DNA from 4 places in the Streptomyces sp. NPDC052016 genome. Region 1 is predicted to be linked to each of the others. Evidence: riboswitches for the same ligand, from Rfam matches in the RefSeq annotation. Region 1 holds a riboswitch; each other region holds the start of a gene.
What was found. Region 1 has a riboswitch for cyclic di-AMP ahead of ACIHAR_RS16075 (NlpC/P60 family protein). Riboswitches for the same ligand answer to the same signal wherever they lie in the genome.
Positions count from the first base shown of each region.

Region 2: it holds a riboswitch for cyclic di-AMP, as region 1 does, so the genes downstream of both, ACIHAR_RS37150 (M23 family metallopeptidase) here and ACIHAR_RS16075 (NlpC/P60 family protein) in region 1, are expected to answer to the same signal.
Region 3: it holds a riboswitch for cyclic di-AMP, as region 1 does, so the genes downstream of both, ACIHAR_RS13455 (transglycosylase family protein) here and ACIHAR_RS16075 (NlpC/P60 family protein) in region 1, are expected to answer to the same signal.
Region 4: it holds a riboswitch for cyclic di-AMP, as region 1 does, so the genes downstream of both, ACIHAR_RS30145 (C40 family peptidase) here and ACIHAR_RS16075 (NlpC/P60 family protein) in region 1, are expected to answer to the same signal.

Region 1 is NZ_JBIUBX010000011.1:161,718-168,954, reverse strand. Features, by position in the region: gene ACIHAR_RS16090 (alpha/beta fold hydrolase) at 1-708, shown strand, start outside; gene ACIHAR_RS16085 (M23 family metallopeptidase) at 948-2,453, shown strand; gene pcrA (DNA helicase PcrA) at 2,532-5,039, opposite strand; cyclic di-AMP (ydaO/yuaA leader) riboswitch at 5,651-5,826, shown strand; gene ACIHAR_RS16075 (NlpC/P60 family protein) at 5,834-7,003, shown strand; gene ACIHAR_RS16070 (tellurite resistance/C4-dicarboxylate transporter family protein) at 7,118-7,237, shown strand, end outside.
Region 2 is NZ_JBIUBX010000041.1:36,576-43,812, reverse strand. Features, by position in the region: gene lhgO (L-2-hydroxyglutarate oxidase) at 1-55, shown strand, start outside; gene trmB (tRNA (guanosine(46)-N7)-methyltransferase TrmB) at 403-1,245, shown strand; gene ACIHAR_RS37160 (PrsW family intramembrane metalloprotease) at 1,317-2,759, shown strand; gene ACIHAR_RS37155 (aldo/keto reductase) at 2,827-3,771, opposite strand; gene ACIHAR_RS37150 (M23 family metallopeptidase) at 3,887-4,912, opposite strand; cyclic di-AMP (ydaO/yuaA leader) riboswitch at 4,920-5,080, opposite strand; tRNA gene ACIHAR_RS37145 (tRNA-Met) at 5,396-5,469, opposite strand; gene ACIHAR_RS37140 (dihydrofolate reductase family protein) at 5,680-6,807, opposite strand; gene ACIHAR_RS37135 (MarR family transcriptional regulator) at 6,879-7,237, shown strand, end outside.
Region 3 is NZ_JBIUBX010000009.1:89,170-96,406, reverse strand. Features, by position in the region: gene ACIHAR_RS13480 (SurA N-terminal domain-containing protein) at 358-1,008, shown strand; gene ACIHAR_RS13475 (nucleoside triphosphate pyrophosphohydrolase) at 1,080-2,057, shown strand; gene ACIHAR_RS13470 (hypothetical protein) at 2,231-2,668, shown strand; gene ACIHAR_RS13465 (cytochrome P450) at 2,665-4,005, shown strand; gene ACIHAR_RS13460 (transglycosylase family protein) at 4,189-5,217, shown strand; cyclic di-AMP (ydaO/yuaA leader) riboswitch at 5,422-5,588, shown strand; gene ACIHAR_RS13455 (transglycosylase family protein) at 5,593-6,282, shown strand; gene eno (phosphopyruvate hydratase) at 6,656-7,237, shown strand, end outside.
Region 4 is NZ_JBIUBX010000027.1:90,550-97,786, forward strand. Features, by position in the region: gene ACIHAR_RS30135 (ATP-dependent Clp protease proteolytic subunit) at 1-404, shown strand, start outside; gene ACIHAR_RS30140 (hypothetical protein) at 412-720, shown strand; cyclic di-AMP (ydaO/yuaA leader) riboswitch at 1,101-1,279, shown strand; gene ACIHAR_RS30145 (C40 family peptidase) at 1,283-1,756, shown strand; gene ACIHAR_RS30150 (ATP-binding protein) at 2,765-3,223, opposite strand; gene ACIHAR_RS30155 (helix-turn-helix transcriptional regulator) at 3,438-4,298, shown strand; gene ACIHAR_RS30160 (DUF397 domain-containing protein) at 4,308-4,550, shown strand; gene ACIHAR_RS30165 (8-amino-7-oxononanoate synthase) at 4,599-5,726, opposite strand; gene bioB (biotin synthase BioB) at 5,875-7,071, shown strand; gene ACIHAR_RS30175 (adenosylmethionine--8-amino-7-oxononanoate transaminase) at 7,064-7,237, shown strand, end outside.

The sequences.
Region 1 (7,237 bases):
GCACTGGCCGCCGGTGACCTCGGGGAGGATCCGACCCGGCTGCCGACCCGGGCCCAGCCCCCCGTCGTCCTGCTGCACGGATTCATCGACAACCGCTCCGTCTTCCTCCTGTTGCGCCGCAGTCTCGCCCAACACGGCAGGCACCGAGTGGAGTCGCTCAACTACTCACCGCTCACATGTGACATCCGCATCGCGGCCGAGCTGTTCGGCCGGCACATCGAGGAGATCTGCGAGCGCACCGGCAGCAGCCGGATCGACGTCGTGGGACACAGCCTCGGCGGGCTGATCGCCCGTTACTACGTGCAGCGACTCGGCGGCGACGCGCGGGTGCGGACGCTGGTCACGCTCGGCACCCCGCACGCGGGCACCCGAGTGGCCCCCTTGGCGAACGCGCACCCGATCGTGCGCCAGATGCGCCCCGGTTCCGAGGTCATCGCGGAGCTGTCCCAGCCCGCCCCCGGCTGCCGTACGCGCTTCGTCAGCTTCTGGAGCGACCTCGACCACCTGATGGACCCGATGGAATCGGCGCGTATCGACCACCCGGACCTGGTGACGGAGAACGTGCAGGTGAGCGGCATCGGTCACCTCGCCCTGCCCGTACACCCGGCCGTCGCGACCGGCATACGGCAGGCCCTGGACGCTGACGAAACGGGATCCGACACGGCCCCCGCGCCTGCCGCGCACACCGACGGCCTCACGGTGGCCTGACGACGATCAGGCCGCCGTAGCGGCCCCCGACGATCGTCCGGCAGCCGCTCGACAACCTTCCAGACTCGAACACTCTTCGAACATAGGGCCAAACTCGCGTCCGCCCTCCCCCGAAACAAGGCCGATTGCCCCTTTCCCGCGGGCACGAAACCTGCGGAAGATTGTCGTGCCCGCGTACCGCCGGGTACAGTCGCCGCACTGCTCTGGCAGCCCCTGTTGTCGAGGCGAGAGAGAAGTTGGTGAACGATCGTCACCCGTCGGGGACTTTGACCACCCCGGCCCCGGCTTCCGACGCCGACTCCGCGCACTACGCGTCCTACGGTTCCCAGGAAGCCCAGTACGGCGACTCCACCGGCTACGGCGCCTATGACACCGGCGCACACACCACCGGCCACTTCGCGGCCGACCCCCTCTTCGGCGACCTCCCGGCCGACGGCACCTCCACGGGTGCGTACGACGGCGGGCAGTGGTCCACGGGCAGCCACCAGACCCTGCACTACGACCCGTACGCGGCCCAGCACCACGCCACTTACGACACGGGCGCCTACGACGCGACCACCTGGACCACGGGCGACCAGCATGTGGCGGCCATCCCGCACCAGACCGCGCCGGTCGACACCAGCGGGCAGTGGGACGCGAGCGCCTGGCTCCAGCCCGACCAGTCCGGCGGGCCCGCCGACCAGACCCAGCAGTGGGAATGGGGCACGCAGGCCTTCGACACCGGCGCCTACGACGCCACGCAGTGGAACTCCGACGGAACCACCGCGGCCAACTGCGCGGCGGATTCAGGCGATTACGAGCAGTCGGCCGAGCAGCCCTTCGACCAGCAGGCCACCGCCACCTTCGAGCAGGCCGCCTACGACGAGGCCGGGTACGAGGAACACCCCACGGACGAAGGCGAGTCGGCCACCACGGGTGAGCTGCCCGCCGTCTCCGTGCTCCCCCTCCTCGACGACCAGGAGGAAGCCTCCCCGGCCCCGGTCTCCCGCGCGGCCGCCCGCAACGCCGGCCGCTCCCGCCGCCGTACGCCCCCGAAGCGCTCCGCGCTGCTGACGGTGGCCGTGCCCTCGGCCTGTGTGATGGGCGTCGCCGGCATCGCGGCGGCCTCGGTCGGCACGCTGAGCGGCGACGACAAGGACACGTCGACGACCGCCTCGGACGCGCAGGCGGTGAAACCGTCCGCCGCCAACAACAAGCTGGACGCGCAGCTCCAGACCCTCACCGCCGAGGCCGACGCCTTCGCCGACCGCGCCAGCCGGACGCAGGAACGTATCGACCTCAAGGCTCAGCAGGAGGCCGAGAAGAAGAAGGCGGCGGCGGAAGCGGCCCGTAAGGAACGGCTGCGCCCCAAGTACGCCCTCCCGGTCGCCCGGCACGGACTGAGCGCCTACTACGGCCAGTCCGGCGTCAACTGGATGTCCCAGCACACCGGTATCGACTTCCCGGTCTCCTACGGCACCTCGGTGCTCGCCGCGACCGACGGAACCGTCCGCACGCAGTGGAACAGCGCCTACGGCAACATGATGATCGTGACGGCGAAGGACGGCACGGAGACCTGGTACTGCCACCTCTCCAGCTACCGCGTCGCCTCCGGTACGACGGTGAAGGCGGGCGACCCGATCGCCTACTCCGGTAACTCCGGCAACTCGACCGGTCCGCACCTGCACTTCGAGGTCCGGCCGGGCGGGGGCTCGTCGATCGATCCGCTGTCGTGGCTGCGCAGCCACGGGCTCGACCCGACGTAGGTCCCGGCCCTCTCGCGAGCCCCCGCTGTTCGGCGGGGGCTCACTTCGTGGGCGCGGGGCATGCCCGCGCGTCGGCCGCTACAGCTTCTCCACCGGCGCGTACCGCAGCAGCAGCCGCTTCGGCTTGGTGTCGCCGAAGTCGATTTTCGCCTCCGCGTTGGCGCCCGTGCCCTTCACCGCGACGACCGTGCCGAGCCCGAACTGGTCGTGCGTGACACGGTCGCCGACGGACAGCGCGACCACCGGCTTCTCCGCGGTCCGCCGCGTGGCGAAACCGGACGCGCCGGCCGCCGAGGAACGCGAGCGGGACGACGACAGCGAGGCCGCGATCCCGGACGCCGGACCGGAGGACACCGGCGAGGTCGCCCCCGTCCGCTTCCAGTCGACATGCGTGGCCGGGATCTCCTCGAGGAACCGGGAGGGCGGGTTGTACGACGGCTGCCCCCACGCGCTGCGCATCGCGGACCGCGTCAGGTAGAGCCGCTCCCGCGCGCGCGTGATGCCGACGTAGGCCAGGCGGCGCTCCTCCTCCAGCTCCTTGGTCTGGCCGAGGGCGCGCATGTGCGGGAAGACGCCGTCCTCCATGCCGGTCAGGAACACGACGGGGAATTCGAGGCCCTTGGCGGTGTGCAGGGTCATCAGGGTGATGACGCCCGAGCCGTCCTCGTCCTCGTCGGGGATCTGGTCGGAGTCGGCGACCAGTGCCACCTGCTCCAGGAACTCGGCCAGCGTGCCCCCGGGGGCGGCAGCTCCTGGCGTCGCCGCGCCCTCGCCGCGCTCCTGCTCGAACTCCAGGGCCACGGCGGCGAGTTCCTGGAGGTTCTCGATGCGGGTCTCGTCCTGCGGGTCGGTGGAGGCCTGCAACTCGGCGAGGTACCCGGTGCGTTCGAGCACGGCCTCCAGGACCGTCGCCGGGCCGGCGCCCGACTCGACGATCGTGCGCAGCTCCTCCATCAGCGCGTTGAACCGCTTCACGGCGTTCGTGGAGCGCGCGGCCATGCCGTACGCCTCGTCTACGCGCTTCAGCGCCTGCGGGAAGCTGATCTTCTCCCGCTGGGACAGGGCGTCGATCATCGCCTCGGCGCGGTCGCCGATGCCGCGCTTGGGCACGTTGAGGATCCGGCGCAGCGGGACGGAGTCCTCCGGGTTGGCGAGGACGCGCAGGTAGGCCAGGACGTCCCGGACCTCCTTGCGCTCGTAGAAGCGGACGCCGCCGACGACCTTGTAGGGCAGACCGACGCGGATGAAGACCTCTTCGAAGACACGGGACTGGGCGTTGGTGCGGTAGAAGACGGCGACGTCGCCGGCCTTCGCCTCGCCCGCGTCCGTGAGACGGTCTATCTCGTCGGCGACGAACTGTGCCTCGTCGTGCTCGGTGTCCGCGACGTAGCCGGTGATGCGCGCGCCCGTGCCCGCGTTGGTCCACAGGTTCTTGGGGCGGCGGGACTCGTTGCGCTCGATGACCGCGTTGGCGGCGGAGAGGATCGTCTGGGTGGAGCGGTAGTTCTGCTCCAGCAGGATCGTCGTCGCGTCCGGGTAGTCCTCCTCGAACTGGAGGATGTTGCGGATGGTCGCGCCGCGGAAGGCGTAGATCGACTGGTCGGCGTCGCCCACCACGCACAGCTCTGCGGGCGGGACGTCGTCCTCGGCGGGCGGTACGTCGACGGGGTGCTCGGAGGTCCCGACGAGCTCGCGGACGAGGGCGTACTGGGCGTGGTTGGTGTCCTGGTACTCGTCGACCAGGACGTGCCGGAAGCGGCGGCGGTAGTGCTCGGCGACGTCGGGGAAGGCGCGGAGCAGGTTGACCGTCGTCATGATCAGGTCGTCGAAGTCGAGGGCGTTCGCCTCGCGCAGTCGCGACTGGTAGAGGGCGTAGGCCTGGGCGAGGGTCTTCTCGAAGCCGTCGGTGGCCTGGGCGGCGAAGTCCTCCTCGTCGATCAGCTCGTTCTTCAGGTTGCTGATCTTGGCGCTGAAGGACTTCGGCGGGAAGCGCTTGGGGTCGAGGTCCAGGTCGCGGCAGACCAGGGCCATCAGGCGCTTGGAGTCGGCGGCGTCGTAGATCGAGAACGACGACGTGAAGCCGAGCTTCTTGCTCTCGCGGCGCAGGATGCGCACGCACGCGCTGTGAAAGGTCATCACCCACATCGCGTTCGCGCGCGGGCCGACGAGCTGCTCGACGCGCTCCTTCATCTCGCCCGCGGCCTTGTTGGTGAAGGTGATCGCGAGGATCTGGCCCGGGTGGACATGGCGCTCGGCGAGCAGGTGGGCGATGCGGTGGGTGAGCACGCGCGTCTTGCCGGAGCCGGCACCGGCGACGATGAGCAGAGGGGTGCCGGAGTGGACGACGGCGGCGCGCTGGTTGTCGTTGAGCCCCTCCAGGAGCGCGGCCGCGTCGATCGCCGGGCGCGGGGCACCGTCGCGGTAGTAGCCGTCCCGGTCCGGGGGCACGTCGAACTTCCCGCCGAACAGATCGTCCGGGATCGACTCCGGAGCGTGATCGTCCTCGGGCGGAGGCGGGGGTTCCTCCTCGTGGCCGCGCGGGGCCTGGAGGTCCGCCAGGAAGCTGTCGTCAAAGAGGCTGCTCATCGCTCTCCGAGTCTAGGGTGCCCCACCGACAACCCGCCGCCGTCCCGGAAACATCGCGGAGGCGCGACCGCACAGCGCATCGGCCCCCAGCCCGGAGGCGGGTCGGACGCCTTGCCCGGGAGGTGGTGAAGGACACAGACGCCGACGTGCGGGAGGCGCCACTTTGTCCGGACAACAGAACATGACCGACCGCCGAGAGTCGATCGGCCGCCGACGCGGCCAGCGACCGAACACCGGTGATCTCTTGCCGAGTGCGGCACCTTCATGGGGGCGCATCCCACCCACAGGAAGACGGCACCCGGGCTTCCGTCGACATGTCCGCGACGCTCCCGCGCCCCTCACACCGCACCCCTGCCGCCCCCGGCGTCACCACCGCTCGCGCCCGTGAAGCACGGGAAGCCGGCGCCGGAAGCGGGCGGACGTCTCCACAGTGGAGGAAATGCGGATCAGTCGCCCCATATCCCCCCGGGGTGATCACCAGGAGCCAAGCCTTGACCGAAGGTCACGAAAATGTATCGGGCATATCACCCATCAACCTTCACAGGGACCACACGAGTTGGCTACCGTGCCGGACAGGCCGTACGACCCCCACCGGCGAACCTCGCCGGGCCGCGCGGCCTCCGCCGAGTCCGGCGCGCCCCCTCGCGGCAGCCGGAGCCGGGGACCCACCGAGACCTTGGGGTGAATCGGCCCGACATCCCTTCGGGGAAGCGGCCGTAGGGCAACCCTTCCGAAGCACCCGCCCGAACCCGACAGCTAACCCGGTAGGCGGACGATGGAAGGAGTCGCCTCCCTTGGCGTCGCAGCACCGCAAGCCGCGCCCCGCGGGTACGCGCGTAGCAGGCATACGCACACCCGCACTCGCCACCGCCGCTCTCACCTCGGTGGCCCTGCTCTCCCAGACGGCCGAAGCCGCCCCGTCCGCCGACGGCAAGCCGAGCCTGGAGGAGGTGGAGAAGAAGGTCGACGACCTCTACCGCCAGGCGGAGTCGGCCACCGAGAAGTACAACGCCGCCAAGGAGAAGACGACCAAGCAGCGCAAGCGCGTCGACACCCTCCTCGACGACGTCGCCCAGCGCACCCAGAAGCTCAACGAAGCACGGGAGCAGCTGGGTTCCTTCGCCGCCGCCCAGTACCGCACCGGCACCTCCGCGCCCGACACGGCGACCTTCCTGCTCGCGGACTCCCCGCAGGACTACTTCGACCGGACGCAGCTGATGGGCCGGCTGACCGAGCGGCAGAAGGGGGCGGTCGACGACTACTTCACCGAGCAGTCGGAGACCATGAAGAAGCGTCAGGAGGCCTCGCAGAGCCTCGCGACGCTCACCGACTCGCAGAACGACCTCAAGACCGCCAAGGCCACCGTCCAGAAGAAGCTCAGCACCGCGCGTGCGCTGCTGTCGCAGCTGACGGCGGAGGAGAAGGCGCGGCTCGCCGCGATCGAGCGGCAGAAGCAGCAGGAGGCCGCCCGCAAGGCCGCGGAACTCGCGGAGCAGCAGGCGGCCGAGGCCGCGGCCGCGCGGCAGGAGAGCGACAGCTCCTCGAACACGAGCGGCTCGACGTCGTCCTCGTCGTCGTCCTCCTCGTCCTCGGACGCCTCGTACGCCACCAAGGCCGAGAAGGCGCTCGCCTTCGCCCGCGCCCAGATCGGCAAGCCGTACGTCTGGGGCGCCACGGGCCCTGAGTCCTACGACTGCTCCGGCCTCACCCAGGCCGCCTGGAAGGCCGCCGGCGTCACCCTCCCGCGCACCACCTACGACCAGGTCGACGCGGGCACCACCGTCTCCCTCGCCAACGCCCTGCCGGGCGACCTGATCTTCTTCTACGACGACGTCACCCACGTCGGCATCTACATCGGCAACGGCATGATGATCCACGCGCCGAAGCCGGGGGCGTACGTGCGGGAGGAGTCGGTGTACTACGACGGCGAGTCGTCGATCCACAGCGTGGTCCGGCCGGCCTGACGGACCGGGCCCGCCCCCACCGGGAGCCTGACCCTTCCTGCGCCCGCGCGTAATTTCCCCGCCCCGCGCGCGTGCCCCCGCGCAAGCCGCCCCGTGCTCCATAGCATCAGCGGCATGCCCTGGTCCTCCCTTCTGCGCACCTGGTGGGTGCGGCATCCGTCGGCGGCCGGGGCCGCTGTGATGGCGACCGGCATCCTGTCGATCGCTCTGCACCTGGCGGGGTACGAGGAACTG
Region 2 (7,237 bases), on a different contig from region 1:
CGGCCGCGAGGTGGCGCGAAGGGCACTGGGTGCGCTGGGGGAGCTGGGGGAGTGATCCGGGCCCCGGGCAGCCTCTGCCCGTCCCCCGTACACGGCTCCGCCGCTCCCACCCCCGTCCCCGTCCCCGCCCCCGCCCCTCCTCCCGCGTACATGTCCTCACCCCTCCTCCCGCGTACATGTCCTCGCCCCTTCGTCCCCCCTTCATGGCTCCGCCCCCTGGGGGGCCCGTCAGAGGACACCGCCCCGGCGCCCGGAGCCGTCGCCCACCCACCACCGGAATCGAGCGGCAGCGGAGTGACCGTAGAGACCCACGCGCTTCGGATTGACCCTTCGGGGGCCGCCTCCCCCGTCCCGGCAGCAGACGCCAACCACCGGCCCCTCCCACGTAAAATCGACCCCACTGTGTCTGATTTCCTGAGCACCTCCGACTCCCGCCGACCCGCCTCCGGCGAGTCCCTTCGTCACACCCGCGCGAAGGGCGAGCCCCGGTTTCCCGACGGGCCCAAGGCCGACCCCGCCGGCTCGCACTTCGAGCGGCGGATCCGGAGTTTCCAGCCACGCCGCAGCCGGGTGACCGCGGGGCAGGCCGACGCGTTGCAGCGGCTGTGGTCGAAGTGGGGGCTGGACATCGACGGACACCCCGTCGACCTCACCGAGCTGTTCGGGAACGACCACCCCGTCGTCCTGGAGATCGGCTTCGGGATGGGTGAGGCCACCGCGCAGATGGCCGCCGCCGACCCCGGCACCAACATCCTCGCCGTCGACGTCCACACCCCCGGCCAGGGCAACCTCCTGAACCTCGCCGACCGATGGGGGACCCTCGGCTCGCACGGGGCCGGGAGCGGGGAACGCCTCACGAACATCCGCGTCGGCAACGGCGACGCGATCATCCTCCTGCGCGAGATGCTCGCCCCGGACTCCCTCGACGGCCTGCGCGTCTACTTCCCCGACCCCTGGCCCAAGAAGCGCCACCACAAGCGGCGCCTCATCCAGCCGGAGTTCCTCACCCTCGCCGCGACCCGTCTGAAGCCGGGCGCGCTGCTGCACTGCGCGACGGACTGGGAGCCGTACGCGGAGCAGATGCTGGAGGTGCTCACCGCGCACCCCGACTTCGCGAACACCCAGGCGGACGGCGGTTTCGCGCCCCGCCCGGCCTTCCGGCCGCTGACCCGTTTCGAGGGACAGGGCCTGGACAAGGGTCACGTGGTGAACGATCTGCTGTTCCGTCGCGTACAGCACGGCTGACCGACCGCCCCCCCCACACACTCCCCGCTGTCCCGCCCACCACCGTCCTCTCCCTCGTTAGGGTCGATGCCGTGGCCATCAGTTCCCCGTACCCACCGCACCCGCCGCATCCGCCACACCCGGACGGCGCCCCCGAGGGCGGTGCGCTGCGGCACGCGCACTGGTGGCAGCACAAGTGGGTGCGCTACGGCGCCCTGATCACCCTGCTCGCCCTCTCCGGTCTGGTCATTCTGGCCCTCGTCCGCGAACAGACCGGTACGGAGGGCTTCCTGGTCGGCCTGGGACTGGCCGTCCTCCCCGTCCCCCTCCTCGTCGCCGCCTTCCGATGGCTCGACCGGGTCGAGCCCGGCCCCTGGCGCAACCTGGTTTTCGCGTTCGCGTGGGGCGCGTGCGCGGCGGCGCTGATGGCGATCGTCGCCAACAGCTTCGCCACTCGATGGATAGCCACGGAGACCGCCGACCCCTCCAGCGCGGACACGCTCGGCGCGACCGTCATCGCCCCGATCGTCGAGGAGTCCGCCAAAGCGGCCGCCATCCTCCTCGTCTTCCTCTTCCGCAGGCGGGACTTCACCGGCCTGGTCGACGGCGTCGTCATAGCCGGGATCACCGCGACCGGCTTCGCGTTCACCGAGAACATCCTCTATCTCGGCAACGCCTTCGGCACCGACCAGCTCAGCGGCGACGGCGGCATCGCCTCGGTCACCGCCGCGACGTTCTTCGTACGCGTCATCATGTCGCCGTTCGCCCACCCCTTGTTCACGGTCCTGACCGGCATCGGCTTCGGCATCGCCGCCCTCGCCGGGGACAGGCAGCGTGTGCGCCGGGTCCTGCTCCCGCTGTCCGGACTGCTGCTCGCCATGGCGATGCACGCCCTCTGGAACGCCTCGGCGACCTTCGGCGAGTGGGGGTTCTTCGCGGTGTACGGGGCGTTCATGGTGCCGGCGTTCGCGGTGCTGACCTGGCTGGTGGTGTGGACGCGCCAACGTGAACTGGGCACCGTACGCGAGGAGCTCCCCGCCTACGCGGCGGCGGGCTGGCTCACCCCGGGGGAACCGTACGCCCTGGGCTCGATGCGGGCCCGGCGGCTGGCCCGCGACCACGCCCGTCGGTACCTGGGCAAGCCGGCCGCGCGCGAGGTGGCCCGGTACGAGGCGTACGCGACGTCCCTGGCGTTCCTGCGGCACCGGGGACGCCTCGGCCGGGCCGGCGCCGACTTCGTCGTACGGGAACGGGAGCTGCTGAACGAGCTGTGGCGCCGCAAGGACATCGCGCGCCCCGCGCTGGACCACGCGGCCCGTATGACGGCGCCCCCGGTGCCCCTGGCCATGCCGCCCTGGCCGATGTACGGGGTCCACGGGCACGGGCATCCGCCGGGGACGGCGCCCGGCCCGTACCCGCAGGCCCGGTACCCGCAACCCCCACCCCAGCTCCCGCACCCTCACCCGCACTTCCACCCCGGGTACTCCGGGTACGGCCCCTACCCCCCACCCCACGGGGCTCAGCGGAACCAGTGACGAGGGCCGCCCCCGCCGGACATCGGTCCGCCATCGGGAGACCCTCGGCGCGCCTCTCGGCGGTCCGTTACGCGGACGCCTCCGTCAGACGCCCGATCTCGCCCTCCGTCAGTTCCAGCCCGGCCACGCCCAGCAGCGCCGGCAGCTGCTCCACGGTCCGTGCGGAGGCGATCGGCGCGACCACCGTCGGCTGAGCGGCGAGCCACGCCAGTGCCACGGTGGCGATCTCGCTGTCGTGGGCCCGGGCGATCTCGTCGAGGGCGGCGAGGACCTTCCGCCCCCGCTCGGTCTGCAGGTGCTTTCCGGCCCCCTGGGCCCGCGCGCTGTCCACCGTCGCACCGGGCCGGTACTTGCCGGTGAGGAAGCCGGCGGCCAGCGCGAAGTAGGGCACGGCGGCGAGGCCGGTGGCGGCGACCAGGTCCCGCAGCTCGCCCTCGTACGTGTCGCGTGAGACGAGGTTGTAGTGCGGCTGGAGGGCGACGTACCGGGCGAGGCCCTCGCGGTCGGAGAACTCCAGGGAGGCCCGCAGGCGTTCGGCGGAGATGTTGGAGGCGGCGATGTGCCGCACCTTGCCCGCCTTCACCAACGCGTCGAGCGCGCCGACGATCTCCTCGACGGGCACCTCGGGCTTGTCGAAGTGGGTGTAGTAGAGGTCGATGCGGTCGGTGCCCAGGCGGCGCAGCGAGGCGTCGGCGGCGGCCTTGATGTTGGCGGCGGTCAGGCCCTGGAAGTCGGGGTGCTGGCTCACCTTCGTCGCGATCACGACGTCGTCGCGGTTGCCGCGGGCCCTGAGCCAGTTGCCGATGAGGGTCTCGGACTCACCGCCGCTGTTGCCGTCGACCCACGCCGAGTAGGAGTCGGCGGTGTCGACGAAGTTGCCGCCGGCGGCCGTGTAGGCGTCGAGCACGGCGAAGGTGGCCGCCTCGTCGGCGGTCCAGCCGAAGACGTTGCCGCCGAGGGCGAGCGGGAAGACCTCGAGGTCCGAGGAGCCGAGCTTGCGCAGAGAAGTCATGCTCCGATTCAACGCCGTGGCCGGAGGCACGCATTCCGCGCCTCCGGCCAAGGGTTCCGCAAACATCCGGGAAACCACCTCACCGGCCCCCGGAATACTCAGGAGGTACGGGACCTCAGAGGCTCAGCCCCTTGTCCCGCAGCCAGGCGGCCGGGTCGATGCCCGAGCTGCTGCCGCCGGGGTGGACCTCGAGGTGGAGGTGGGCGCCGGTGACGTTGCCGGTGGCGCCGACGCGGCCGATGACGTCACCGGTGGCGACCTTCTGGCCGACGCTGACGCTGATGGAGGACTGGTGGGCGTACCAGATCTCGGTGCCGTCGTCGAGGGTGAGCACGGTCTTGTACCCGTACGACCCGTCCCAGCCGGCCGAGGTGATGGTGCCGCTGTGCACGGCCTTGAGCAGGGTGCCGGTGGGGGCGGCGAAGTCGAGGCCGGTGTGGTACCCGGAGGACCAGTAGGCGCCGGCCTGACCGAACGTCGAGGTGATGGTGTACGAGGAGGTCGGCAGCGTGTACTGCTTGGCGAGCTCGGCCAGCCGCTCGGCCTCGGCCTTCTTCGCGGCCTCCTCGGCGGCCTTCTTCTTCGCGGCGGCGGCCTTGGCCTCCGCCTCCTTCTGGGCCTTGGCGGCCGCTTCCGCCTCCGCCTTGGCCGCGGCGGCCTCGGCGGCGGCCTGGGCCTTGGTCTCGAGCTGCGTCTGCTGCGACTCGGCCTGCGCCATGATCCGGCTGCGCAGCGCCTCGCCGGCGTCGGCCGCGCTCTCGGCGCTGTCGTCGGCGGCGAGGGTGCTGCCGAAGGCGCTGAGGGCGGGCGCGGGCTCCTCGGCGGGGGTGTCGTCGTCCGAGATCAGGGAACCCACGTTGGGGAGGTCCGGCATGGAGATGGAGACAGGCGGCTTGCCGGTGTTGGCGCTGGCCATGCCGCCCGCGCCGACGGCGGCTATGACGCCGACGCCCAGGACGGTGGAGCTGCGGGCGAGTCCGCCGCGCTGCTTGGCGACGCGGTGCCGGCCGCGTACCGGGCGAATGGACTCCGCGGTGGGGTTCCACTCCTCCCAGGGGCCCTCGTCGGTGCGGTAGCCGCCATAACCGAAGGTCTGGCTGGGCGCGCTGGGGGCTTCTGGGGCAGGCCGGTTGGACGCCACGCGGGCGTACTCCTTTCCTTCCGTCGCCTACCGGGTTAGCTGACGGGTTCGGAGCGGGAAGGTCTCCTACGCGCGTAAATCCGGCCGTGTTTCCACGGCGGCTTCCGCGTGATTCACCCCAAGGTGGTGGTTCCCCGGTTCCCTTACGGGATTCGGCGCGTGCGCACGGAGCCGCCTCTTGTGACGGCTGGGACGACCGCGCTGCGTTATCGAACGTTAATAGACCCGGGGGTTGGATTCCAAGCTGTTCCACTTGATCAACAACATTTCTGGCCTGGACTTTCGCCCCAGGAGCGGTGAAAACCGGGCGAGTTGACCACGCCTCGCGGTCGCTACAGGAGTCGCAGCGTTTTTGATGGTGACTCAGTTGTTATGCACAGGGCGCTCAGCCGATCACGGTGCGCGAGAAAGCCGTCAGGGACGTCACGGAGAAACCACCGAGGGCCGGAACCCTGTGATCGGGTTCCGGCCCTCGGCCTTGAGTAGCGGGGACAGGATTTGAACCTGCGACCTCTGGGTTATGAGCCCAGCGAGCTACCGAGCTGCTCCACCCCGCGTCGGTATGACACCAGTGTACGCCATCCGCCGGACACGAAGCGCACACCTTTGTTCAGCGGCGCCCGGGAGCCGGGGCGGGGTGGTTCACGGCGGCCGATCGCGCGGTTCCCCCGCGCCCCCCGGCGGGGAAACCCTGAGCCCGCTCAAGGGCCCCCCGCGGGAAAGCCCTGACCCCACTCACAGGGCCCGCGGGAAAGCCCAGACCCCGCTCACAGGAGATGCCGGTTCGGGGCCGCCGCCCGCTCCTCGTACTCCGGGAGGACGAGGACGTCCACGCCCGCGGCCGTCAGCAGACCGGTTCCGTCGGCGTCGGTCACGAAGGTGTTCGGCTCGCGCCAGGCGGTCACCACCCTGCGGACCCCGGCGTCGAGGACGAGCCGGGCGCAGGGGGTCGGGCGGGAGGAACGGCGGGTGCAGGGTTCGAGGCTGGTGTAGACGGTGGCCATGGGCAGCCGGGGGTCGGCGGGGTCGATCTTCGCGAGGGCCGCCTCCTCGGCGTGGACGACGGGGTCGCCGGCCTCCCGCGAGTGGCCGCGCGCCAGTTCCGTCCCGTCCGCGGCCACCACCACCGCGCCCACGCTGAACGCGGTCCGCGACGGCGGGCAGTCGGCCGCCAGCTCGCACGCGAGGGCCAGCCAGCGCCGGTCGGCGGCGGCCAGGAGCGGGCCGGCGCCGGGCGCGGTGGGCTCGTAGCGCATCAGGACGACGTCCTCGATGGGCCGCGTCTCGACGAGCCGCAGCCGGCCGCCCTGGTAGCCGCCGGGCCCGAAGAGCCGGGGCGCGTCCGGGTCGCCCACGAACAAAGGGGCCAGGGCGAGCTGGAGTTCGTCGGCGAGGCCTTCCTGGAGGAGCTGGGTGTGGACGGTTCCGCCACCCTCGACCATGAGCCGCCGCACGCCCCGGACGTCGTGGAGGTGCTCCAGGAGCCGCCGCCAGTCGAGGCCGGGGCCGAGCGGGACGACATCGGCGGCGAGGCCGAGCGACCGGGCGCGCTCGGCGCCCTGGTCGGTCGTGTACACGACCTTCTCGCCGCCCGTGTGCCAGAAGTTCGCCGCCGGGTCCAGCTCGCCGGACCCGCTGACCGTGACCTTGAGGGGATACTCCGGCTTCCCCGCCGCCCGGCGCGCGGCCCGGCGCTCGGGCGAGTTGACCAGGAGGCGGGGGTTGTCGGCGCGGATGGTGCGGGCGCCGACGAGGATCGCGTCGACGGAGGCCCGCACCTCGTCGACCCGGTCGAAGTCGGCGGGGCCGGAGAGCAGCAGGCGGTCGGGTCCGGTGTCGTCGAGGTAGCCGTCGAGGGAGACGGCGGCGGACAGCAGGACGTACGGGTACGGCATCGGCGCGGTCTCTCCGGGCTCGGTCCGACAGGGGACTTGGTTCAAGTTTGAAACAAACCTACACTGGACGCATGACGACCCGCTGGCTCACCCCCGAGGAGCAGCGCGCCTGGCGCGCGTACGTCGCCGGATACCTCCTCCTGGAGGACGCGATCGACCGACAGCTCCAGCAGGAGGCCGGCATGCCTCACCTGTACTACTCCATCCTGGCCAACCTCTCCGAGACACCGGAGCGGCGGCTGCGCATGACCGACCTGGCCGAGCGGCTGAAGATCACCCGCAGCAGGCTGACCTACGCCGTGACCCGGCTGGAGAAGGACGGGCTGGTGCGGCGGGAGGACTGCCGCTGGGACAAGCGCGGGAGCGTCGCGGTGCTGACCGACGCGGGCCTGACGGTCCTGGAGAACACGGCACCCGGACATGTCGAGAC
Region 3 (7,237 bases), on a different contig from region 1:
AGCGGATCGCGCACCGAGCGGATCGCGTGGCGAGGGGATCGCGCACCGAGCGGATCGCGTGGCGAGGGGATCGCGCACCGAGCGGATCGCGTGGCGAGGGGAGCGCGCACCGAGCCGAGCGCGCCGCCGTTGGTGCGGGCGACGGCGTTCCTCGCGGCGGCGGCCGAGGCGGTCCGGCGCGGGACGGACGCCGGCGGCGACGCCACGCACGCGGGGGCGGGCCGTCGGACGGGCGCGGCGGTGCCGCAAGTCCCGGTGAATCGTTGGTCGAATGGGTTGGCCACAGGCGTACCACTGCCTACCATCGATCACCGCAAGACTTTGTGCACCGTCGCACAATCTCCTCGGGAGGCTTCCTTGCACAGCCGCCGTCGTCGCACCGCGCTCCTGCTGTCCGCCGCGATCGTCGCGGCCGGCCCTCTCCTCACCGCCTGCGGAAACGATGCGCATCCGGGCGCGGCGGCCGTCGTCGGCGGCCAGCGGATCACCGTGTCCGAGCTGGAGAACCGGGTCGACGAGGTCCGCGCTGCCCAGCGGGCGGCGGTCACCGACGACACCCAGTACGCGCAGGCCATCGCCCAGACCGGCAGCCTCACCCGCGACACCCTCCACGGCATGGTCCTCGACCGGGTGCTGCATCGCGCCGCCGAGGACGCGGGCGTGACGGTCAGCCGCAAGGAGGTCCAGCAGATGCGGGTCGGCCTGGAACAGCAGGCGGGCGGCGCGAAGGGCCTGGAGATGACGTGGCTGCAGCAGTACGGCATCCCGCCGCAGCGCCTCGACGAGAACCTCCGCCTCCAGCTCGAGGCCCAGAAGCTCGCCGCGAAACTCGGCACGGACACCAGCCAGCCGGTCTTCTGGGACGCCCTCTCGAAGGCGTCCGATGCCCTCGGCGTCGACCTCAACCCCCGCTACGGCAGCTGGAACGCGGAGAAGGTCACCCGCGTCGACGCGGAGACGCCGTGGGTACGGCAGATCAGCCCGGTGGGGAACCAGCAGACGACCTGACCATATGACCGGCCGCCCGGTCCTGTGGACAACTCCCGGGGCGGTCGGCGGGCGTGGGTTACGTTCGAGGTGTGAACGATGTGACCGCACCCACCGGCTCCGCGACGGGCCGAGTCGTCCTGCTCACCACCAGCCACCGTGTCGCTCCCGGCCTGCTGTCCTGGCCCGCCTGGCAGGCCCTGCGCTCCGCCGACCGTGTCCTGTGCGCGGACGGCGCGCACCCGCAGCTGCCGTACCTGCGCGAGGCCGGCATACGGGTCGACGAGGCCGCCCCGACCGCCGAGGACCTGGTCACCGCCTGCGCCGGCGGACGCACGGTCGTGGTCGTCGCGACCGGCGAGGGTGAGCCGGCCCTCACCGACGGCCTCGCCCGCCTGGCCGGCTCCGGCCGCGTCGCCCTGCCCGAGCTGGAGCTGCTCCCCGCCTCCTACGACCTGCCGGGCGCCCGTCTCCTCGACCTGATCCAGGTCATGGACCGCATCCGCGCCGAGTGCCCCTGGTCGTCGCAGCAGACCCACAAGGGCCTCGCCAAGTACGGCATCGAGGAGGCCTACGAACTCGTCGAGGCCATCGAGGACGGCGACCGGGACGAGCTCCGCGAGGAACTCGGCGACGTCCTCCTCCAGGTCGTCTTCCACGCCCGTATCGCCGAGGAGGACGAGGACGCCCCCTTCTCCATCGACGACGTGGCGGCCACGATCGTCACCAAGCTCGTCCACCGCCACCCCCACGTCTTCGGCGACGCGACGGCCACGACCCCGGAGGAGGTCAAGGAGCACTGGCTCCGCACGAAGGCGGTCGAGAAGCGCCGGGAGTCCGTGACCGACGGCATCCCGCTCCACCAGCCGGGCCTCGCCCTGGCCGCCAAGCTGGCGTCGAGGGTCCGGTCGGCGGGCCTGGAGGTCCCCCTGCCGTCCTCCGAGGGCATCGGCTACGAACTGCTCGCCCTGGCGGCCCGGGCCGAGGCGGAGGGCGTGGACCCGGAGGCGGCCCTGCGGGCGGCGGCGCGGGCCTACCGGGACGCGATCCGGGCGACCGAAGGGACCTAGGGGTCCGCAAAGCCGTCCCAGGCCCGCGACGCCCGGCCCGCACTCTCGCCGCACCGGGCGGCCCCGGCGAGGCGCCCGACACCTGGCGGGCGAGCGGGCCCCTGGTCGCGGACGCCCTGCGATCGCCGGACCTGCCCCCCGTGGGGCCGAGGGGCCGGCTCAGCGCGGCCGAGATGGCGCGGGCCCACGGCTTGGGCGACTACGGCACCGTGGTGCGGTCGGGCCGCACGGCTCTGCGCGCGAGGGGTGACGAGGGCGACTTGGACGCCATGTTCACCCTCGCCCGCTTCGCTGGCCTCGCCGGCTTCGCCGAGGACGCCGGCGAGGCCCGGTTCTGGTTACGGAGGCCGGCGGAGGAGGACCCGGGATCGGCCCTGCGTTTCGGCAGGTACCTCGCCCAGCGGGGCGACCACGCCGAAGCCGTCCGCCAGTTGGAGGTGGCGGCGGAGGCCGGCCGCCTCGCCGTGGTGCGCGACCTCGGCCCCCTCCTGCTCGACCGCGCCGAACACCGGCCGGCCAGAGCGGCCGCATCCGGTTCGCGTGCCGCGGCCACCGAGCCGACCGCCCTCCGCGAAGCCCGCGCCGCGAACCGGGCTACCGTCGAGGAGTGACCAACCAGCCCCACCCCCCGACCGACCCCCCACCGGCTCCCGACCTCTTCACCTGGGAGTTCGCCACCGACCCCTACCCCGCCTACGCCTGGCTGCGCGAGCACGCCCCCGTGCACCGCACCCGGCTCCCCAGCGGTGTGGAGGCCTGGCTGGTCACCCGGTACGCCGACGCCAAGCAGGCCCTCGCCGACCAGCGGCTGTCCAAGAACCCGGCGCATCACGACGAGCCCGCCCACGCCAAGGGCAAGACCGGCATCCCCGGCGAGCGCAAGGCCGAGTTGATGACGCATCTGCTGAACATCGACCCGCCGGACCACACCCGCCTACGCCGCCTGGTCAGCAAGGCCTTCACGCCCCGCCGTGTCGCGGAGTTCGGGCCCCGTGTCCAGGAGCTCACCGACCACCTCATCGACCGCTTCGCCCGGCAGGGGTCCGCCGACCTCATCCACGACTTCGCCTTCCCCCTCCCCATCTACGCCATCTGCGACCTGCTCGGCGTCCCCCGGGAGGACCAGGACGACTTCCGCGACTGGGCCGGGATGATGATCCGGCACGGCGGCGGCCCGCGCGGCGGCGTCGCGCGGTCGGTGAAGAAGATGCGCGGCTACCTGTCCGAGCTCATCCACCGCAAGCGTGAGGCCCTGCCCCCCGAGCCCGCCCCCGGCGAGGACCTCATCTCGGGCCTCATCCGCGCCTCCGACCACGGCGAGCACCTCACCGAGAACGAGGCCGCCGCCATGGCGTTCATCCTCCTGTTCGCCGGTTTCGAGACGACCGTCAACCTCATCGGCAACGGCACCTACGCCCTCCTCACCCACCCCGGGCAGCGACAGCGGCTCCAGACCTCCCTCGCCGCGGGCGACCGCGGCCTCCTGGAGACGGGGGTCGAGGAACTCCTGCGCTACGACGGCCCGGTGGAGCTCGCCACCTGGCGCTTCGCCACCCGGCCCCTGACCATCGGAGGCCAGGACATCGCCCCCGGCGACCCCGTCCTCGTCGTCCTGGCGGCCGCCGACCGCGATCCGGATCGCTTCACCGACCCGGACACCCTCGACCTCTCCCGCCGTGACAACCAGCACCTCGGCTACGGCCACGGCATCCACTACTGCCTGGGCGCCCCGCTCGCCCGCCTGGAGGGCCAGACCGCGCTCGCCACCCTCCTCACCCGCCTGCCCGACCTCCGGCTCGCGGTGGACCCGGCCGAGTTGAGGTGGCGCGGCGGCCTCATCATGCGCGGACTGCGCACCCTCCCCGTCGAGTTCACGCCGGTCGCGCCCACCGGCTCCGGACCCGGAACGCCCTCCGATCCTTCCGCACCGGCCGCACCCGTCCGCTGACCGACCGTTATGTGCCCGTAGAGCGAAGCAAAGGTGACCGTTTCTCAACTCTGTGATCTTCACGTGATCTGCGCGGCATTAACTTGTGACAAGTGATCGTCTGCCGATACGTTCACTCGTCAGCGCGACGCCCCGGCACCACCCCGTCGCGCGGTCACTGCTGTCTCGAGAAAGGCGCCCCGCATGCTCTCCGGGAACGGTCGTCACCGTCGCCCCCGTCAGGCCCCGGCCCTCCTCGTCGCGGCCGGCGTGACCGGCTCCGCCATCGCCATCCCGCTGCTCGGTGCGAGCGCGGCGAGCGCCGCCGACGGCTCGGTGTGGGACAAGGTGGCCGAGTGTGAGACCGGCGGCTCCTGGAGCGCCAACGAGGGCGGCGGCGAGTACGGCGGACTGTCGCTGACCCAGGAGGACTGGGAGGCGTACGGCGGCCTCGACTTCGCCACGCGTCCCGACCTGGCCAGCCGCAACCAGCAGATCTCCGTGGCCCAGAAGGTCCTCGCCGACCAGGGTGTGGGCGCGTGGGGCACCTGTGGGCTGACGTCCGGACTGACCGAGAAGTCCGGTTCGGTGGACCTGGACACGGGCGTGGCGGACGACTCGTCCGACTCCTCCATAACGTCCGGCTTGTCCGACCTGTCCAGAGGGTCGTCCGACTCCTCGAAGTCCTCCGGTTCCACGGAGGATTCCGGCGACGCCTCCGCCGACCCGTCCGCCGAGTCCTCCGCCGATTCCACGGATACGCCCTCCTCGTCCCCTTCGTCCCCTTCCTCCTCCGCGTCGGACAACTCCTCGGCGCCCGGCGCCTCCTCCGGCTCGGACGCGAGCGATGCGGAGACGGGCGACAGCTCACCCACCGCGACGCCCGAGACGGGCGACTCGGACAAGTCCGGACAGAGCGCGGGTTCTTGGAGCCTCGTCGACACCGGAGCCGTCGACGCGGCTTCCGGCTCCGGCCGTCATCGCGGCGGCACCGCCGACGAGAGTGCGACCGGCGGCGCGTCCACCGCCTCCTCCGGCCGGCATGCGGCGAGCACCCTCGGCGGGGCGGGCGGCACCTACACCGTCCGGTCGGGCGACTCCCTCGAGTCCATCGCCGACTCCCTTGGCCTGGACGGCGGATGGCGTGCGCTCTACGCCGAGAACGAGGACCTCATCGGGTCCGACCCGAGCGACATCGTTCCCGGTCAGACTCTTGCGACAGGTGTCGAATAGGGCCGAAAAGCCGAGAAAACGACGGGAGTTCACGTCACGCTTCGCGCTGAATGTCCGGTTTGGCGAAAGTGTGGGATGAGTCTCAGAAGCCCTGATCGTCTTTGAAATTCCGTCGATCGCGTGTCTACGGTCATGACCGCTCGGCAACCCGAGCCCCGGCTGTCGCAACGCCGAATCCTGCCAGCGGCCGCCCGGGAACAGTCGTCGCGTCAAGCGCCGTAGGCAGGAGCGGGGGACCCAAGGTAGGTGCCGCACCGGGCAGTTGACCGGAGCGGCTCGGGGTGAAGCCACGCCTCCCACGGAGGAGTGGCCGGGCAACTCAACCGGCCCGAACCCGACAGCTCACCTCGCAGGCGTCGGTGAGGGGATCGATCCATGCTGTTTTCCGGCAAGGGCAAGCACCGTCGTCCGTCCAAGGCCACCCGCGCCATCGCCGTCGCCGGTGTCGCCACCGCCGCCGTCGCCGCCCCGCTGATGACGGCCGGCAGCGCCTCCGCCGCCACCGCCGCCGAGTGGGACACCGTCGCCCAGTGCGAGTCCGGCGGCAACTGGTCCATCAACACCGGCAACGGCTACTACGGCGGTCTGCAGTTCTCCGCCTCCACCTGGGCCGCGTACGGCGGCACGCAGTACGCCTCCACCGCCGACAAGGCCACCAAGTCGCAGCAGATCGAGATCGCCGAGAAGGTCCTCGCGGGCCAGGGCAAGGGCGCCTGGCCGGTCTGCGGCAAGGGCCTGTCCAACGCCGCCTACACGGGCGGCTCCTCCGGCGACTCCGGTTCCTCCTCGAACTCCGGGGCCGCGACCCGTTCGACCGAGCAGCAGAGCGCCTCCCGCTCCGCCGAGCGCCCGGCCGCCACGTCGCAGAAGACGGTCACCACCCCGACCGGCAAGAAGGTCAAGAAGGGCGACGGCGAGTACAAGGTCGTCGCCGGCGACACCCTCAGCACCATCGCCCAGGAGCAGGGCGTCAAGGGCGGCTGGGAGAAGCTCTTCGAGCTGAACAAGGACATCGTCGAGGACGCCGACCTGATCTACCCGGGCCAGCAGCTGCACCTCAAGTGACAGCCGGCCCACAGCGCGGCCAAGGCTCCCCCACAGCCGAGGCCCGCACACTGAGGACCTCGTGAGGGTCCCCCCCGTCCCCCACGGGCTCCCCGCCCCGGTGCGTGTTCCCCCGTACGCACCGGGGCGGGGCTTTTCTCTGCCCGCCCGCGTCGGCCCGATGCTGTTCCGGCGGTCGCCTTCTTCTCCGGTGATTCCTCCACCCTCTTTGTTCCGACCGGGAACAATGTGTACGGTCAGTCTGTCCACGGGACGGTCGGTCGGCTGCCGACGGCCCCGGGGCGGTTAGGCTCTAGTCGCAAGGCTCACCCAGGGCCCGTCACGGCCCATGTGCCCCGCACAACCAGCGTCACATCCCAAGAAGGAGATGCTCGTGCCGTCCATCGACGTCGTCGTAGCCCGGGAAATCCTGGACTCCCGAGGCAACCCCACGGTCGAGGTCGAGGTCGGCCTCGACGACGGCAGCACGGGTCGTGCCGCCGTCCCGTCCGGCGCCTCCACCGGCGCCTTCGAGGCCATCGAGCTCCGCGACGGTGACCCCAACCGCTACCAGGGCAAGGGCGTCGAGAAGGCCGTCCTCGCCGTCATCGAGCAGATCGGCCCGGAGCTGGTCGGCTACGACGCCACCGAGCAGCGCCTGATCGACCAGGCCATGTTCGACCTGGACGCCACCGACAACAAGGGCTCCCTCGGCGCCAACGCCATCCTCGGCGTCTCCCTCGCCGTCGCCCACGCCGCCTCCGAGGCCAGCGACCTGCCCCTCTTCCGCTACCTGGGCGGCCCGAACGCGCACCTGCTGCCGGTGCCGATGATGAACATCCTGAACGGCGGCTCGCACGCCGACTCCAACGTGGACATCCAGGAGTTCATGATCGCCCCGATCGGCGCGGAGTCCTTCTCCGAGGCCCTGCGCTGGGGCACCGAGGTCTACCACACCCTCAAGAAGGTCCTGAAG
Region 4 (7,237 bases), on a different contig from region 1:
GCGCCATGACGGCCGTCTACGACACGCTCCGTTACGTCACCTGCGACGTGGAGACCGTCTGCCTGGGCCAGGCCGGCGCCTCCGCCGCCGTACTGCTGGCCGCGGGCACACCGGGCAAGCGGTACGTGCTGCCGGGCGCGCGCGTGGTGCTCCGCCAGCCGGCCCTGCCCGAGCCGATCGAGGGCCAGACCAGTGACCTCGCCGTCCGGGCCGCGGAGTTGACGCGCGTCCGCGCCCGCCTGGAGGAGATGCTCGTCCGGCACACCGGGCGCGGTGCGGAGCAGGTCTCCGCGGACCTCGAGCGGGACCGCGTCCTGGACGCACGGGAGGCCGTGGAGTACGGGCTGGCGGACGGGATCGTGCCGACCCGGCGCGTCCCGCACGGCGCGCCGGACGCGAGGTAGGCCGCCCGTGCTGCCTCCCGAGCTGCCCCCGCTGCCGGCGCTGACCCGGGCCGAGGCCGAGCTGATCGACCGTTACCTGGAGGTGGTCGACCTGCTGGGCCGCATCAACCCCGCCCACCACGGCGACACCTACCGCGGACTGCGCGCCGCCCAGGCGCTGGTCGGCCGCGCGGCCGCGCTGCGCGACGCGCTGACGCTGATGCACCAGCGCGGCGAGAACGAGCTGCACGCGCCGACGTTGGCGCGGGCGCTGCGCGTCCTGGACGGGGAGCGCCGCACGGCGCGCGTCACGGTGCCCCCGCTCCCCGACAGTTGACGCAGGCGCGTCCGGTCCGGGCGGTGTTCGCGGAGAGCGTGACGTCCGGACCGGAGCCGAAACGCACCAAACGACGTACCCCTGTTCGGCGTATCCCTGGCCGCTTTTTCCAGCCCACACGGGTTGCGCGATTGCCGGGGCCCGACACCGGAACGAAAGGTTCCTGCGCAGGTCCGGGGGCATTTCGTCTCCTTGACATCTGACCGGTCATCAGGGTGTCCACCCGAACGGGTGAGTGGTGAGTAACCCCACAAATCCCCGGTTGCGTTGGGATTTTCGGACATCGGTGCGCCAAGATCCCTGTCTGACGACAAGCCCCCGCCACAAGCGGCGGGGCGGTCCGGGCGGACGCCGAGTCCTGCCGCCGCCCGGATGACCGGTCGACAGAAGTGCATCGGCAGGAGTGGAGGACCCAAGCAAGCCGGGTCGCCGGGACGGTCGACTCCCCAGGGAGGCGCCGGGCCGAGCAGCCCTTGGGGTGAAGCCGCAGCAGCGGCCGGGCAACTTCGCCAGCCCGAATCCGACAGGTCATCCTTCACAGGCGGCTGACGAAGGGTTGCGCATGACTGCGCTCAATCGTGTCCCGTCGCTCATGGCCCGGGCCGGTACGGCCTCGGCCTTCGCCATCGCCGCCGTGGGCGGCTCGATCGTGGTCCCGGGTGTCGCCTCCGACGCCTCGGCCGCCACCGCTGCGACGAAGGCGCTCCAGGTCGCGGCCTCCAAGAAGGGTTCGCCCTACAAGTACGGGGCCACGGGGCCGAACAGGTTCGACTGCTCCGGGCTCACGCTGTACTCGTACAAGAAGGCGGGCAAGAAGCTGCCCCGTACGGCGGCCCAGCAGTACAACAAGACCCGCCACATCTCGGCGAGCAAGCGCAAGGCCGGAGACCTCGTGTTCTTCCACTCGGGGTCGTACGTCTACCACGTCGGGATCTACGCCGGTAAGGGCAAGATCTGGCACTCGCCGAAGACCGGGGACGTGGTCCGGCTGCAGAAGATCTGGACCAAGAGCGTGTGGTACGGCCGGGTCAAGTGATCTTCCGGGGCGGTGGCGGTGACCTGACGCGCCGCCGCCGCCCCGGAACGCACGCTGGTGCATGGACGGCGGTGCGGGGCGAGAGGGGTGCTCGGAGCGGGCTGTGCGGCCGGGAGCGGCGGCTTCTCGGCCACCGGCCAGCTCACGTCCGCCGTCCGCCGTCCGTCATCGGCCGGCGGGCGCCCGCGTCGCCCGACCCGCCGTGGGCGGACCGGCGGGACCGCCGCAGGACTCCGGCGACATCCGGGGTTTTCTCGCCCCCGCCGCCCCTGCCCTTTCCCGACCTCGGGGGCTGCCGCCCCCGACCCCCCGCATCGGCCCTGAACGGGCCTCGTCCTCAAACGCCGGACAGGCTGAAGTCGCCGTACCCGGCACCACAGCCGAGCCGCATGCTGGGGCAGCCGCACCCGCCCGACCGCGGGCAGTCGTGCCGCTGGGGCGGCACGAGTGGGCGCGGACGACACCCGCAACACCAGGCAGCGCGACACCCCCCAGCGCGACGCCCCACCAGCCAGGGCAGCCACACCCGCCCAACTGCGGGCAGTCGTGCCGCTGGGGCGGCACGGGTGGGCGCGGACGACACCCCGCAACGCCGGGCTGCGCGACACCCCCAGTGCGACCCCACCAGCCAGGGCAGCCGCACCCGCCCGACCGCGGGTAGTCGTGCCGCTGGGGCGGCACGGGTGGGCGCGGGCGGTACCCCGCAACGCCGGGCTGCGCGACACTCCCCCCGGGACCGAGCGCGGCGCCTTGTCAGTGCGGGGCTGTGACACGGGCGGGGAACGACTGCCGGGGCACCGATGTCAGAGGCCTCGTCGGCGCCGCCCCGTGCGTGGCAGCCGTCCGCCGGCGCCTCTGTGGGCGGTAGCCGCTCCGTGGGCGTCCCCCGCGCGGCAAGCCGCTCCGCGGGCGCCCGTGGGCTCGTCCAGAGGTCGCCGGCGACTTCCGCCGGCGCTTCGGCGGTCAGGTGTGTCCCTGCGCGGACGTCGGGACCGTCACCCGTGTGGGTCAAGGGTCTTGTTGGCCGGCGGTCGGCACCGGTTCCGCGGTGACCGACCACGGGAGGTGGATGGAGACGGTCTTGCCTCCCTCGCGGGTGGGGCGGACGCGCAGTTTGCCGCCGCACTCGGCGGTCAGCCAGCGGATGATCACCATGCCGCGGCCGTTGTCCTGCTGGACGGCGGCCGGCAGGCGCTTCGGGAAGCGCGGGTGGCTGTCGGTGACGCCGATGCGCAGCTGCTCGTCCCGGTCGAGCACGAGGTCCACCGTGAAGGTGGGTGACTGCCCGAAGGTGTGCTGTACGGCGTTGGTGGCGAGTTCGGAGACGATGAGGCGGATCGTGTCCGCCGCCTCCGTCTCGGCGGGGAGGCCCCACTCCCCGAGGGTGGTCAGCACGAACGCGCGGGCCGTGGACACCGAGGCGGGATCGCTCGGCAGAGTGACGGATGCTTCCAGATGGTCTGCCATGGCGACGTCGTCCCTTTCCCACGGGACCGGAGTCCGACACGGTGCGGATGGTTCGAGTACGGTCCCGGACTGGTGCTTCGTCGTCAGACTGCCACTGCCGCGTCCGTCACGGGTGGCGATCCACCAAGTTATGCATATATCTGTCGCCCGATGCGGTGAACTCTGCTACGGCAGAGCGTATTTGGACGGCCCGGAAGCTGTAAGGAGAACGCCCATGCAGCACGGTCCCGCGGTGCGCCGCCGGAAACTGGGCGCCGAACTGCGGGCCTTGCGCGCCCGCGTGGGTCTCACCAGTGGTCAGGCGGCCCGGCTCGTGGGCTGGCACCAGTCGAAGGTGAGCCGGATCGAGACCGGCACCAGCGGTACGAAACCGGCCGATGTGCGGTTACTCCTCGACGCCTACGGTGTGACCGATCCCCAACTGCGTGAACTGATGCTCGCGTTGGCGGGATCGGTCGAGAGTGGCGGACGGGACCACTGGGTGCATGCCTACCGCGGGGTGCTGCCGCCCGCCTACCGGGACTTCATCAGCCTGGAGTCGCAGGCCACCGCGATGCGCACGCTGGAGACGACCGTGGTGCCGGGGCTGCTCCAGACGCCCGAGTACGCGCGAGCGGTGACCCGGGCCGCCGTCGAGGGCGTCGACGAGGAGCAGGTGGACACGCTGGTGGAGGTGCGGCTGGCCCGGCAGGACGTGCTGCGCGTCCGGCCGCCGCTGGAACTGAACGCGGTGCTGGACGAGGCGGTGCTGCGGCGGGAGGTGGGCGGTCCCGAGGTCATGGCGCGGCAGCTGGAGCGGCTCATGGAGGCGGCCCGGCTGCCGCAAGTGACGCTTCGGGTACTGCCGTTCACCGCCGGAGCGCACATCGGGGTCACCGGCTCTTTCGTTATCTTCTCATTTTCGAGCACTTCTGATCTGGATGTGGTTGTTCTCGACCACTTGACGAGTAGCCTCTACCTCGAACGGAAAGAAGACCTCCAGGCCTACACGGAGGCCTTCAATGCCCTCCGGGCGCACGCTCTTTCGCCCGCAGACACACTGGAATACATCGCCGCGACAGCTGACGGCGCGTAAGGAGGCACCATGACCGCACTGCCTCGGAACGTACCTTCCAGCACCGACCTGCACGATCGCCATCATCCGCAGGGCCTGCCGTGGCTGCGCAGCAGCTACAGCACGGGAGCCAACAACTGCGTCGAGACGGCCCGCCCAGCCTCCGGACCGTGGGCCGGTCTGCTCGCCGTACGCGACTCCAAGGACCCGGCCGGTCCCGCCCTGCTCTTCTCCCCCGAGAGCTGGACAGGTTTCACGGCCGCGTTCCGCTGACCCGTCACCCCCCACCCGTCAGCCGGTGCACGGCCGTGTCACGCCGACTCATGGTCGTGCCCCGTCGATCACTCGTACAGCGCGTTCGATCTGAGCCTCGGTGAGGTCCGCGCGGGCGGTCAGCCTCAGGCGCGAGATGCCATCGGGTACGGAAGGAGGGCGGAAGCAGCCCACGGCGAGGCCTGCCGCCCGGCAGTCCGCCGCCCAGCGCACGGCCTGCTCCGGGGACGGCGCCCGCACGGAGACGACCGCGGCGTCCGGACGTACCGCCTCCAGACCCGCGGCCGTCAGCCGTGCGTGCAGGTCGCCCGCCACCGCACGCGCGCGTGCCGCGCGGTGCGGCTCGCGGCGCAGCAGTCTCAGGGCCGCCAGGGCGGCGCCCGCCGCCGCCGGGGCGAGGCCGGTGTCGAAGATGAACGTCCGCGCCGCGTTGACCAGATGGTCGATCACGCGTGCCGGGCCGAGCACGGCTCCGCCCTGGCTGCCGAGCGACTTGGACAGCGTGACCGTGACGACGACGTCCGCGGCGCCCGCCAGCCCCGCGGCGAACGGGGCGCCACGGCCGCCGTCCCCCAGAACCCCCAGCCCGTGGGCGTCGTCGACGACCAGCCCGGCGCCGTGCTCCCGGCACACCCCGGCGAGGGCGGCCAGCGGCGCCGCGTCGCCGTCGACCGAGAAGACCGTGTCGGAGACCGCCACCGCCGGGCCCGCGTGCGTGCCGAGCGCCTTGCGCACGGCGTCCGGGTCGGCGTGGGCGACCACCTGGGTGGTGCCGCGCGCCAGCCGGCAGCCGTCGATGAGCGAGGCGTGGTTGCCCGCGTCGGAGACGATCAGGCTTCCGTGCGGGGCCAGCGCGGTGACCGCGGCGAGGTTGGCCGCGTAGCCGGAGGAGAAGACCAGGGCCGCCTCGAAGCCGCAGAAGTCCGCCAGTTCCCGCTCCAGCTCGCCGTGCAGCTCGGTGGTGCCGGTGACCAGCCGGGAGCCCGTCGAGCCGCCGCCCCAGGTCCGCGCGGCCCGGGCCGCGCCCTCGGTGACCTCGGGGTGGCGGGCCAGGCCCAGGTAGTCGTTGCTCGCCAGGTCGAGGAGCGGCGAGTCGGCCGGCCGGGGCCGCAGGGTCCGTACCAGTCCGGCGCGGTGGCGCAGCTCCGCCTGCTCGTCGATCCAGCCGAACGCCATGGGTCCTCCGGGGCTTTTGTAGGTAGCGGACAGACACTAGCGGGACGGGCGGCCACCCATGGTGTGGCAATACCCACACGTCGAGGAGGGTGTGTTGTGCGATCCCTACCTTGGCCCGGAGCGGGTCGGTAGGACAGGATCGGCTCTCATGGACCTGCTGAACACGCTGGTGGACAAGGGGCTTCGGCGCGAGCTGCCGACCCGCGAGGAAGCACTGGCCGTCCTCGCGACGGCCGACGACGACCTGCTCGACGTGGTGGCCGCGGCCGGGAAGGTGCGCCGGCACTGGTTCGGGCGCCGGGTGAAACTCAACTACCTCGTCAACCTCAAGTCGGGGCTGTGCCCCGAGGACTGCTCCTACTGCTCCCAGCGGCTCGGCTCCACGGCCGGCATCCTCAAGTACACGTGGCTCAAGCCCGACGAGGCCTCCCAGGCGGCGGCCGCGGGGCTGGCCGGCGGCGCCAAGCGGGTGTGTCTGGTGGCCAGCGGGCGCGGTCCGACCGACCGGGACGTGGACCGGGTCTCCGAGACCATCAAGGCCATCAAGGAGCAGAACGAGGAGGTCGAGGTGTGCGCCTGCCTCGGTCTGCTCTCCGACGGCCAGGCGGAGCGGCTGCGCGAGGCGGGCGCCGACGCCTACAACCACAACCTGAACACGTCCGAGGGGACGTACGCGGACATCACGACCACGCACACGTACGCCGACCGGGTGGACACGGTCCAGAAGGCGCACGCGGCGGGACTGTCCGCCTGCTCCGGTCTGATCGCGGGCATGGGCGAGAGCGACGAGGACCTGGTGGACGTGGTCTTCTCGCTGCGCGAGCTGGACCCGGACTCGGTGCCGGTCAACTTCCTGATCCCGTTCGAGGGCACCCCTCTGGCCAAGGAGTGGAACCTGACCCCGCAGCGGTGCCTGCGGATCCTGGCGATGGTGCGGTTCGTGTGCCCGGACGTCGAGGTGCGCATCGCGGGCGGCCGTGAGGTGCATCTGCGCACGATGCAGCCGCTCGCGCTGCACCTGGCCAACTCGATCTTCCTCGGGGACTACCTCACCAGCGAGGGGCAGGCGGGCAAGGCCGACCTGGAGATGATCGCGGACGCCGGTTTCGAGGTGGAGGGCGCCGACCAGGTGACGCTGCCGGAGCACCGGGCCGCCGCCGCCGGCGGTGGGTGCGGGTCCCACGAGAGCGCGGGCTGCGGGTCCCACGAGAGCGCGGGCTGCGGATCGCACGAAGGCGGCGGTGTCTGCGGTTCCGCTCCGGCCGCGCCGGCCGGCGAACCCCGTACGGACCTGGTCGCCGTCCGCCGCCGCGGCGCCGGGACGGATCTCGCGCCCAATGCCTGAGCCGACCGTGTCCGAACTGCTGGAACTGGACCGGCGGCATGTGTGGCATCCGTACGGGCCGATGCCCGGCCGGGTCGAACCGCTCGTCGTGGAGTCGGCGAGCGGGGTCCGGCTGCGGCTCGCGGACGGCTCGGGCGAGCTGGTCGACGGCATGTCGTCGTGGTGG